Regions from separate parts of the Paenibacillus albicereus genome, predicted to be linked through region 2. Evidence: riboswitches for the same ligand, from Rfam matches in the RefSeq annotation. Region 2 holds a riboswitch; the other holds the start of a gene.

Region 1 (5,354 bases), 360 kb from region 2:
CGTGCGCGGCTCGCGCGACGGCTTCGTCGAGACGCTGCTCATGAACGTCTCGCTCGTCCGCAGGCGGCTGCGCGATCCGATGCTGCGCTACGAGATTCTGCGGGTCGGAGAACGGACGCGCAGCGACGTGTGCATCGCCTACATCGACGACATCGTGGACAAGGAGCTGCTCGAGTCGATCCGCGACAAGATTTCCGCCGTGAAGATCGACGGCCTGCCGCTCGCCGACAAGCAGCTGGAGGAAGCGACGGTCAAGCGCGGCTGGAATCCCTATCCGCTCGTACGCTATTCGGAGCGGCCCGATGTCGTCGCCTCGCATCTGCTGGAGGGCAACGTCGCGGTGTTCGTCGACACGTCCCCGAGCGTCATGATCCTGCCGACGTCGTTCTTCGATCTCGTGCAGCACGCCGAGGAGAACCGGCAGACGCCGTTCATCGGCACGTATCTTCGCTGGCTGCGCTTCCTCGGCATCCTCGCGTCGCTGTTCCTCGTGCCGATCTGGCTGCTGTTCGCGCTCAATCCGTCGATGCTGCCCCCGGCGCTGTCGTTCATCGGTCCGGCCAAGCTCAGCAAAATCCCGCTGGCGCTGCAGTTCCTGCTCGCCGAGGCCGGCATCGACCTGATGCGCATGGCCGCGATCCACACGCCGACCCCGCTCGCGCTGGCGATCTCGCTCGTCTCGGCGATTCTCGTCGGGGACATCGCCGTGCAGACCGGCCTGTTCGTCAACGAGGTCATCCTCTACATGGCCGTCGCCGCCGTCGGCATGTTCGCCACGCCGAGCTACGAGCTGAGCCTCGCCAACCGGATCGTGCGGCTGATGCTTATCTGCCTCGTCGCCCTGTTCCACGTGCCGGGGCTCGTCATCGGCTGGACGGCCGTATTCGTCATCCTCGTCATGCAGCGCTCGTTCAACCGACCGTACATGTGGCCGCTCATTCCGTTCGACGCCCGCGGCATGATGAACGTGCTGCTGCGCATGCCGGTGCTGGAGAACCGGAAGCGCCCGAACCTGCTCCGCCCGCAGCAGCGGGACAAGATGCCGGAGCACGGCGGCGGCTGACCCAGGGCGTTCGGCCGATGCAACAAATGCAAATGAAACGACAGAAAATCCATTACTCGTTCTCCCGAGGTTCGTTATACTGAGGTCACATTAGGACAAACGAACCCCGCTTGCCTGAGCCGGGGAGAAAGAGGTATCGACAACCATGCATCTTCACGGAACAGCAAAAATAAATGAGCACGGCCGCCTGGAGATCGGAGGCTGCGATACGAAGGATCTGGCGGAGCAGTTCGGCACGCCGCTGTATGTCGTCGACGAGGCGCTCGTCCGCCAGCGCGCCCGCGAATATGTCGAGGCGTTCCAGGCGTCCGGCTTCCGCTTCCAGGTCGCCTACGCGAGCAAGGCGTTCAGCACGGTCGCGATGTGCGCCATCGCCGAGCAGGAGGGCCTGTCGCTCGACGTGGTCAGCGACGGCGAGCTCTATACGGCGCTGCAGGCCGGCTTCCCGGCGGAGCGCATCCATTTCCACGGCAACAACAAGACGCCGTTCGAGATCGAGATGGCGCTCGACGCCGGCATCGGCTGCTTCGTCGCGGACAACTTCTCGGAGCTGCAGCTGCTGAACGCCATCGCCGCCTCCAAGGGCCGCAAGGCGAACATCCTGCTGCGCATCACGCCGGGCGTCGAGGCGCACACGCATGACTACATCTCGACCGGACAGCAGGATTCCAAGTTCGGCTTCGACCTCGCCGGCGGCGCCGCGTTCGAGGCGGTGCGCCAGGCGCTCGGCCTGGAGCATCTCGTGCTGCTCGGCGTGCACTCGCATATCGGCTCCCAGATTTTCGAGGTCGAAGGCTTCCGCATGGCGGCAGCCAAGGTCGCGGAGTTCGCCGTCGACGTCAAGGCCAAGCTCGGCCAGACGTTCCGCGTCATCAACCTGGGCGGCGGCTTCGGCATCCGCTATACGTCCGAGGACAGCCCGCTTCCGGTGCGCGACTATATCGGCGCGATTACGGACGCGATCCGCACCAACTTCACCGACGCCGGCTATCCGCTTCCGGAGATCTGGGTCGAGCCGGGCCGCAGCATCGTCGGCGACGCCGGCACGACGCTGTACACCGTCGGGACGAGCAAGGACATTCCGGGCGTCCGCAAGTACGTCGCCGTCGACGGCGGCATGACGGACAACCCGCGCCCGGCGCTCTACGAGTCCAAGTACGAGGCCGTGCTGGCCAACCGCGCCGCCGAGCCGGCCGTCGAGACGGTGTCCGTCGCCGGCAAGTGCTGCGAGAGCGGGGACATGCTCATCTGGGACCTGGAGCTGCCCAAGGCCGAGACGGGCGATCTGCTCGCGGTGTTCTGCACCGGCGCGTACAACTACGCGATGGCGTCCAACTACAACCGCATCCGCCGTCCGGCTGTCGTGCTGGTCAAGGACGGTCAGGCCGACGTCGCGGTGAAGCGCGAGTCGCTCGAGGACATCTCGCGCAACGACGTGCTGCCGGAACGTCTGCGCAAGGTCGAAGTCCAGCCGTAAGCCGCTTCAAGCGGGCCTCCCTCGGGAGGCCCGCTTTGCGTTGGCGGCTGGCTCTAGTGTATGATAGATGCGTACATAGCTTTTATTTTGGAAAGGCAGGAGTGATGCGAAGTGGCAAAACAAGCGAAAATCACGCTCGAAAACGGCGGCGAGGTCTTGCTGGACCTGTTCGAGAAGGACGCGCCGAATACGGTGGCGAACTTCGAAAAGCTGGCGAACGAAGGCTTCTATAACGGACTCGCGTTCCACCGCGTCATCCCGGGCTTCGTCGCGCAAGGCGGCTGCCCGAACGGCACCGGCACCGGCGGACCGGGCTACACGATCGACTGCGAGATCAACCCGAACAAGCATGAGCGCGGCTCGCTCGCGATGGCTCATGCCGGACGGAATACCGGCGGCAGCCAGTTCTACATCTGCTACCAGCCGCAGCCGCATCTTGACGGCGGACATACCGTCTTCGGCAAGGTCACCAAAGGCATGGAATACGTCGATGCGTTCAAAGGCCGCGACAAGATGGCCAAAGTCGAAATCGTCGAAGCTTGATCGTGCGGATGAGAAGGCTCTCGCTTGAGAGCCTTCTTGTTCTTTAATTCCGACCTTCCCGCTTGCTTTTTAGGCAACGGGCAAGTAAGATGAGATTCAAAGCGAACCTTCGGGGACGGGTGCAATTCCCGAACCGGCGGTGATCCGTTCCTACGCGTCTTCGGCATGCGCCGCGGCTCGCCGGGATCGGTCAGTCCGTGACCCGCATGCACTCCCGCGCTGCCCTCCATCCGAGGATGCGTGGAGAGCGCATGCGGCTGACCTGGTGCGATTCCGGGACCGACAGTATAGTCTGGATGGGAGAAGGCTCGCTGCAAGACAGGCACGCATAGAGGAAGCTCCTCCGCTCGATGGAGGAGTCTGTTCAAGTCCGCCGCTTTGGCTGCAGGATGGAATTCGGCGCACGTGCGCCGGATCTGCCGTAGGCCCGGGCCGGTCGGTCTGTTCCCGCATTTCCGAGCGGCTTATTTGCCGTCCGGAAGCTCCGGGCTCTTGCAGCTGTCTCGCGGCGACGATCCGATTACCCGTCACCCCCGAAGGGCGCCACAGGCGTCAATCGGGGGTGTTTTTGCATTGAGGGAAACGATCGATGATCGATTTTACATGGAGCTTGCGCTCGGCATGGCGGCCAAGACGGCCGGCCAGACCGGAATCAACCCGGCCGTCGGCTGCGTCGTCGTCAAGGACGGCCGCATCGTCGGCCTCGGCGCCCATCTCAAGCGGGGCGAGGGGCATGCGGAGGTGCATGCGCTGGCCATGGCGGGAGAAGAAGCTCGGGGAGCGACGGCCTACGTCACGCTGGAGCCGTGCAGCCATTACGGCCGCACGCCGCCTTGCAGCGATCGCTTGATCGCCGCCGGCATCGCCCGCGTCGTCGTCGCCGAGCTCGATCCGAATCCGCTCGTCTCGGGCACCGGCATGGCCAAGCTGCAGGCGGCCGGCATCGAGACGGAGGCGGGCGTCATGGAAGCAGAGGCTCGGCGGCGAAGCGAGCCGTTCCGCAAGTTCATCACGACCCGGCTGCCGTACGTCACGCTCAAGACGGCCTCCACGCTGGACGGCCGCATCGCGACCGCGAGCGGCGACAGCCGCTGGGTGACCGGGCCGGAGGCGCGAGCGGCCGTGCATGCGATGCGCCATCGCCATATGGGCATCCTGGTCGGCATCGGCACCGTGCTGGCGGACGATCCGAGCCTGACGACGCGTCTGGACGTGCCGGGCTTGCATCCGGTCCGGATCGTCGCCGATTCGGCCTTGCGGCTGCCGCTGGATTCGAAGCTCGTTCGCGACGGAGCCGCGCCGACGATCGCGCTGGCGTCTGGAGCCGCCGACGAAGGCCGGGCCGAGGCGCTGAGGGCGGCCGGCGTCGAGGTCATCCGCTGCGGCATTGGAGCCTCTGTGGAGCTGCAGGAAGCGATGCGGCTGCTCGGCGAACGCGAGATCGGCTCCATCCTGCTCGAAGGCGGCGGGCGTCTGAACGGCTCGATGCTGGCGGCGGGGCTGGTAGACCGGATCTGCGTGTTCCTGGCGCCCAAGATCATCGGCGGAGAGGATGCCCCCTCGTCGTTCCGCTTCGCCGGCTTCGAGCGGATGGCGGACGCGATCGAGCTGGACGACGTCGAGGTAGAGCGGTACGGACGCGATGTTTGCATCAGCGGCAAGCCTGCCGCCGGGGGAGGGATCGGCTGACATGTTCACGGGGTTGATTGAAGAAATCGGGGAGCTGCGCGGCGTCGCTCGAAAAGGCGAGGCGCTCGTGCTCCGCATCGGAGCCGCCAGCGTGCTGGAGGGCGTCCGGCTGGGCGACAGCATCGCCGTCAACGGCGTCTGCCTGACGGTCACCGGCTGGAGCTCGGACAGCTTTGAGGCCGACGTCATGCCGGAGACGTACCGGCATACGAATCTCGGCGAACTGCCCGCGGGCAGCCCGCTCAACCTGGAGCGGGCGATGCGGGCGGACGGCCGCTTCGGCGGCCACATCGTCCAAGGCCATGTGGACGGCATCGGGCGGATCGCGGAGCGCAGGGCGTACGCCAACGCGGTGCTGTTCACGATCCGGCTGGAGGACGAGGGCTTGCGCCGCTACATCATCCCGCGCGGCTCGATCGCGGTGGACGGCGTCAGCCTGACGGTGACGGAGGCGGGGGAGGGGGTATTTTCCGTGTCGATCATTCCGCATACGCTGGCCGAGACCGTGCTGCAGCGCAAGCACCCGGGCGCGACCGTCAATCTCGAATGCGACGTGCTCGGCAAATATGTCGACCATTTGCT
Region 2 (5,354 bases):
GGGCGGATCGTCAGCGCCCCTCGCTCCAGGACCGCAGCCTCCTCGTCCGCGGCATGCTGACCGCTTGCGCCTACCGCCTGCCTCCCCGTCCGCCTGAGCACCGCCTTCATGCGGGCGTGCAGCTCGCGCAGGCTGAACGGCTTTTGGATGAAATCATCCGCGCCGAGCTCCAGCGCGAGCACGCGGTCGAACTCGTCTCCTTTGGCCGTCACCATGAGCAGCGGCAGCTGCCAGCTGCGGTCGTTGAGCCGACATAGGTCCAGCCCCGTCCTGCCGCCTTCGAGCGTCCAGTCGACGAGCAGCAGGTCGGGCTTTTCCCGCCCGATGAGCGCCTCCGCCACCTCCGCCGATGCCGCTCCCGCCACTTCCCAGCCCTCCTGCCGCAAGAAACGCGCTCCCTCCTCCAGCAGCTCCCGCTCATCCTCGACCCACACGACCTTCATCCCGCATCCCCCCGTACCGTTCGTTGCGATGATTCGCCTTGGCTCCCTATTATATCGATCTCCGCTCCGCACGGACAAGCTCCCCGCCCGGCTCGGCTTCCGGAAGAGCGTTCAGCCGCTTTTGCCCGGACGCGCCAAAAAGGACGCGGCGAACCGAAGTTCGCAAGCGTCCTTTTTGGGCATGCAAGGAGCCGCCGGCTGACGCGGCGCGCCGCGTCAGCCGGGCTAGCGGGCTCGTCCGGACCGATCAGCCGACCTGGAACTCGTTGCGCTTGATGATGTGGATGTCGTCGCCGGAATAAATATGAATGTAGATCACGTACTTGCCCGGAGCGGGGAACTCGTGCTCCACCTCGAATTCCTTGTCCGACTTCTGCGTCGAGGTAAGCAGCACCGGAAGCTCCTGCTCCGTCTCCTCGCGGATGTCGAAGTCGATCTTGAGATCGTCCTTCTGCAAGAGCTCCTCAATGCCTTCGATCTCCACCGTCAGCTTGAGCGGCGTGGCGGCGACCGCTGCCGGCTCGCTCGTGATGCGCGCCTCGATGGCGGACTCGTCCACGCCGCCGCTGCGCGAGGAACAGCCGACAACTGCGAGCAGCAGCGCGGCCATAAGAATCAGTCCGAATTTCTTCACGTCGTTCAGCCTCCTTGGCGTCTTCCCTATCCTTTCCCATTATACCCGCTTGTCCCGGCTTTGGCTCCGCCGAACCATGAACTTTTCTTGTCGAGCGCTGCCGAATTGTGCTACAATTCGGTCTAACTGAATCTGAACCTTCGGGGCAGGGTGGAATTCCCTACCGGCGGTGACGGCGCCTGCATGGCGCCGAAGCCCGCGACTCCCGCTGCCGCTTCGCGGCGGCGGGACTGACTTGGTGCGAGTCCAAGGCCGACGGTATAGTCCGGATGAGAGAAGGTCAAACCCTGCTTGGCGCCATTTGGCGGCAGGCGGGTTCTTCATGCCCCCGTCCTGATCCTTCAGGCGGGGGCATGCTGCTTCTAACGAGGTTCAATTCAAATTCCGTTTCATGGGGGTTTTTGAATTGAGTACGACCGCTGCCGCATCGAGTCCGCTTCAAGCGGACCGCGGCGGACTGCTTTCCCGCGGGCGTGGCATCTGGTATGTCGCGCTCGGAGCGACGCTCTGGGGAGTCGATCCGCTGTTCCGCATCCTGCTTCTCCAGCACTTCACGTCCGCGCAGATCGTCTTTCTCGAGCATCTGCTGCTGGCGCTGTATTCCGTTCCCGTCCTGATCCATTATCGTCATCAGCTGTCCGGCAAGCTGACGCTCGGCATCGTCGGCGCGATGCTGTTCATCTCCTGGGGAGGCTCGGCGATCGCCACCGTCCTGTTCACCGCGGCGTTCAGCTACGGCAACTTCAACGCCGTCCTGCTGCTGCAGAAGCTTCAGCCTCTGTTCGCCATCGTGCTCGCCCGAATCGTGCTCCGCGAAGCTCTCCCGCGCCGATTCGGCTGGTTCCTGCTGCTGGCGCTGGCCGGCACCTACCTGCTCACGTTCGGCTTCGCCTCGCCGGCGCTCGGCCTGCATGACCTGGCTACGCTGGGCTGCCTGCTCTCCATCGGAGCGGCGGCGCTGTGGGGCGGCTCCACCGTCATGGGCAAGTACCTGCTCACCAAGGGCATGGGCTTCCACTTCGTGACGGCGCTGCGCTTCCTGCTCGCCATCCCGCTGCTCGGCCTGCTCGTCCTCGCCGCAGGCGACGGCTGGCAGGCGATCGGCGGCGGCGGCGCAGCGGCGCTCGTGCTCGTGAACCTGCTGTTCCAGGCGTTCATTCCGGGCCTGCTGAGCATGCTTCTCTATTACAAGGGGCTGTCCGGCACCAAAGCCTCGCTCGCCACGCTGGCGGAGCTGGCCTTTCCCGCCGTCGGCGTGCTCATCAACTGGATCGTCTTCGACGAGGCGCTCACCGCCGGCCAAGTCGCCGGCTTCGTCCTCATCTGGACCGTGCTCGTGCTGCTGAGCCGCAGCGCAGCCCGCTCCCCTCAGCCCGCCGCTCCCGCGAGCTGACTCTCCCTTCGCCCATGACGCCAAAAGGACGGCTGCCCGGATCATCCCCTTCGGAGGATCCGGTCAACCGTCCTTTTTTGCCGCTCTAGGCTCTCGCCTGATCGGCGCGCATGAACCGAGATTCGTCGAAGCATCCGTCCAGCCCCGGCTCCGTGCCCTCCGCGGCCAGCAGCGCCAGCTGCAGCTCGCCCCCGTCGCCGGGCAGGCTGATACGGCGCCCGGCGTTCATGACCCGGTGCCAGGGCAAGCCGCGGGACTCGCCCATGCTGTGCAGCACCCGCACGACTTGCCGGGCCGCGCGTGGCTGTCCGGCTGCCGCCGCCACCGCGCCGTATGTCATCAGCTTCCCCTCGGGGATGGAACGAACGACTTCGACGATGCTTGCCGTGAACGGCGTCATCGCCCTCGCCTCCTTCTTCCCGACACGATCAGGCGTTTTCGGCCTCGCCCGCATGGGCGGCGCAGAACGCCGCCGCCTCCGCCAGCTCGTCCTCCTCCAGCTCGAAGTCGAGCAGCTGGTCGGTGCCGCGCTCGCGGATCTCGTGCGAGACGACGCGGCCTTCCCCGCCTGGCGCGAGCGCATAGACGACGCGCACGTACAGGCCCGCCGGCCGGTAAAGCTCGTCCTCCTCGTCGACCTCGATCAGCAGCGTGAACTCGTACCGCTCGCCGTTCAGGATGCCGAACGGATCCTTGAGCTTATCGACCGTGTATTCGCTGATTTCCAAAAGCTCCAGCTCCATCAGATTCCCTCCTCTCCTCGAAGCGTGCCCTCCGGCACGAGCTCCAGCACCGCTTGCCGCACGGCCGGCTCGTCCAGCCGGTCCGACATCACGACGATCTCGCCGCGGTCCTCGCGCGTCCGGATGAGCCGTCCGAATCCTTGCCGCAGCCGCAGCTGCATGAACGGCTTCTCCACCTCGGCGAAAGCGTCCTGCGCTTCCGACCGCCGGGCGTTGTAGACCGGATCGGCGGGCGGCCACGGCAGCTCCCAGACGACGACGAGCGACAGCGAAGGCCCCGGTATGTCCAGTCCTTCCCACAGCGTCGCGGCGGCCAGCACGCTTTCCTCGTCGTTTTGGAAGCGCCCGATCAGATGGCTGATCTCCGCGTCGCCTTCGTACAGCATCCGGTAGCCGTCCAGCTCCCCGTCCGCCGCCCAGGCGCGGAATTCCGCCAGCTGCCGGCGGTCCGGGAACAGCAGCAGCGCGCGGCCGCCGCTGCGCCGGAGCGCCTCCAGCACGGCGGCGCGCTTGTCGGCGAGCCCGGCCGTGCGCACCGTCCGCACCTGCATCTGCTCGGCGTAGTCGTACGGGCTCGGCGTGCTGAACTGCAGGTAGTCCCGGATGCCGAGCGAATCGGCCACGTACTGGAACGAGCCGCCCGCCGACAGCGTCGCCGACGAGAAGATGACCGGCATCGGACGGGCGAACACACGCTCGGCCAGCACCTCCTTGACGAGCCGCGGCATGAGCACGAGCGACAGGCCGTCCGCTTCCTCGGCCAGCCAGGCGATCAGCCCGTCCGGACGGTCGAACAGCGCGAGCGCGGTGCCGATCATGTCCAGATGCTCCTCGACGATCGTCCGATGATAGGCGTCAAGGGTGAACAAGCCGCTTTCAAAAACGAGCTGCTCCTCGATCTCCTCCAGCTGCGAGCGGAAAGCGCGAACCTCGCGGGCCAGCTCCGGCGTCACGCGGAATTCGAGCCGGTCCGAGCCGGCCACCGGCCTCGCCTCGCGCCGCAGCAGCCGGAACAGCGACTCGCTGCGCGCGATCGCGTCCTCGATGCCGTAGGCGAGCGATTCGCGGATGTCGTTCTGCAGCAGGCGGCTGACGATCGACTCGAACATCGCGTGCTGCAGCTTGTAGGTGAGCGCGTTCTGCGCGGCCGCCTCCAGCAGATGGCCCTCGTCGAAGACGACCGAGCTGTGCTCCGGCAGCAGCGGCAGCTGCCCTTCGCGCTTGCGCGCCTCCGCCGTCCAAACATGCTCCATATAGAAGTCATGCGAGCAGATGAGCACGTCCGGCGCCTTGCGGTAATGGTCGCGCGAGAGCGTCATGCCGCAGCGATGCCGCTGCGGGCAGATCAGGCAGTCCTGGAACACGTCCCAGCCGATGCGGGACCAGTCGGCGTCGCCGAGCTCGGGATAGTCCTTGCGGCTGCCGTAGGGATGGAACGCCTGCATCGTCGCGGGTCGATGGACGAACTCCGGCAGCGAGCGGTGAAGCTCGTCGAACCGCTCCCCGTCCTCGCCGCCGCGAGCCGCGTCGAGCTTGTTCAGGCATAGATACTGGCCTTGCGTCTTGGCGACGCGCGCGTCGACGGCAAGGCCGAGATGGCGGGCGATCTTGGCCAGGTCGCCCTCCGGCTTCGTCAACTGCTCGATGAGCGACTCGTCGGCGCAGGCGATGACGGCCGGTTTTTGCGTGTATCGGGCATAAGCAGCGGCGTACAGCAGGTAGACGAGCGTCTTGCCGGTGCCGACGCCGGCTTCGGCGAACAGCGTCTTGCGCTCCTGATAGGCGCGCTCGAGCTGGAACGCCATGAAAATCTGCTCGTCCCGCACCTCGAAGCCGGCCTCGGGAAGAATGTCGTAGAACACGTCGGCGATCCAATCGCTCGCCTGGCCGATGAACGGCAGCGACGGATCGTAGACGAACGGATAGCGGGTCTGGGTCAAGCGGGTATAGCCTCCCCTTGCAGGTTGAAGATCAGGAGAGCGAACGGGCTCGAGGCGTCGCCTCGCAGCCGTCCGCTGCCCATGTCGAAGTTTCATCATAATCCGCCGGGTAGTCCATGTAAAGGGGTCATGCGTCCATCCGGCGTCCGCTCAATGTCCGCCGGCTACCTTTACGAAGGGATGCGGTTAGCTCCGCTGCTT

The links. Region 2 has a riboswitch for FMN ahead of HGI30_RS11505 (DMT family transporter). Riboswitches for the same ligand answer to the same signal wherever they lie in the genome.
Region 1: linked by a shared signal. The riboswitch ahead of ribD (bifunctional diaminohydroxyphosphoribosylaminopyrimidine deaminase/5-amino-6-(5-phosphoribosylamino)uracil reductase RibD) and the one ahead of HGI30_RS11505 (DMT family transporter) in region 2 are both predicted to bind FMN.

The regions. Positions count from the first base shown of each region.
Region 1 covers NZ_CP051428.1:2,251,672-2,257,025, forward strand. The annotation lists gene HGI30_RS09825 (spore germination protein) at 1-1,063, shown strand, start outside; gene lysA (diaminopimelate decarboxylase) at 1,209-2,540, shown strand; gene HGI30_RS09835 (peptidylprolyl isomerase) at 2,652-3,083, shown strand; FMN riboswitch at 3,185-3,395, shown strand; gene ribD (bifunctional diaminohydroxyphosphoribosylaminopyrimidine deaminase/5-amino-6-(5-phosphoribosylamino)uracil reductase RibD) at 3,657-4,772, shown strand; gene ribE (riboflavin synthase) at 4,774-5,354, shown strand, end outside.
Region 2 covers NZ_CP051428.1:2,610,169-2,615,522, forward strand. The annotation lists gene HGI30_RS11495 (response regulator transcription factor) at 1-443, opposite strand, end outside; gene HGI30_RS11500 (hypothetical protein) at 691-1,077, opposite strand; FMN riboswitch at 1,210-1,362, shown strand; gene HGI30_RS11505 (DMT family transporter) at 1,535-2,470, shown strand; gene HGI30_RS11510 (MGMT family protein) at 2,556-2,870, opposite strand; gene HGI30_RS11515 (DUF6509 family protein) at 2,899-3,213, opposite strand; gene HGI30_RS11520 (ATP-dependent DNA helicase) at 3,213-5,153, opposite strand; gene HGI30_RS11525 (NAD(P)H-binding protein) at 5,340-5,354, opposite strand, start outside.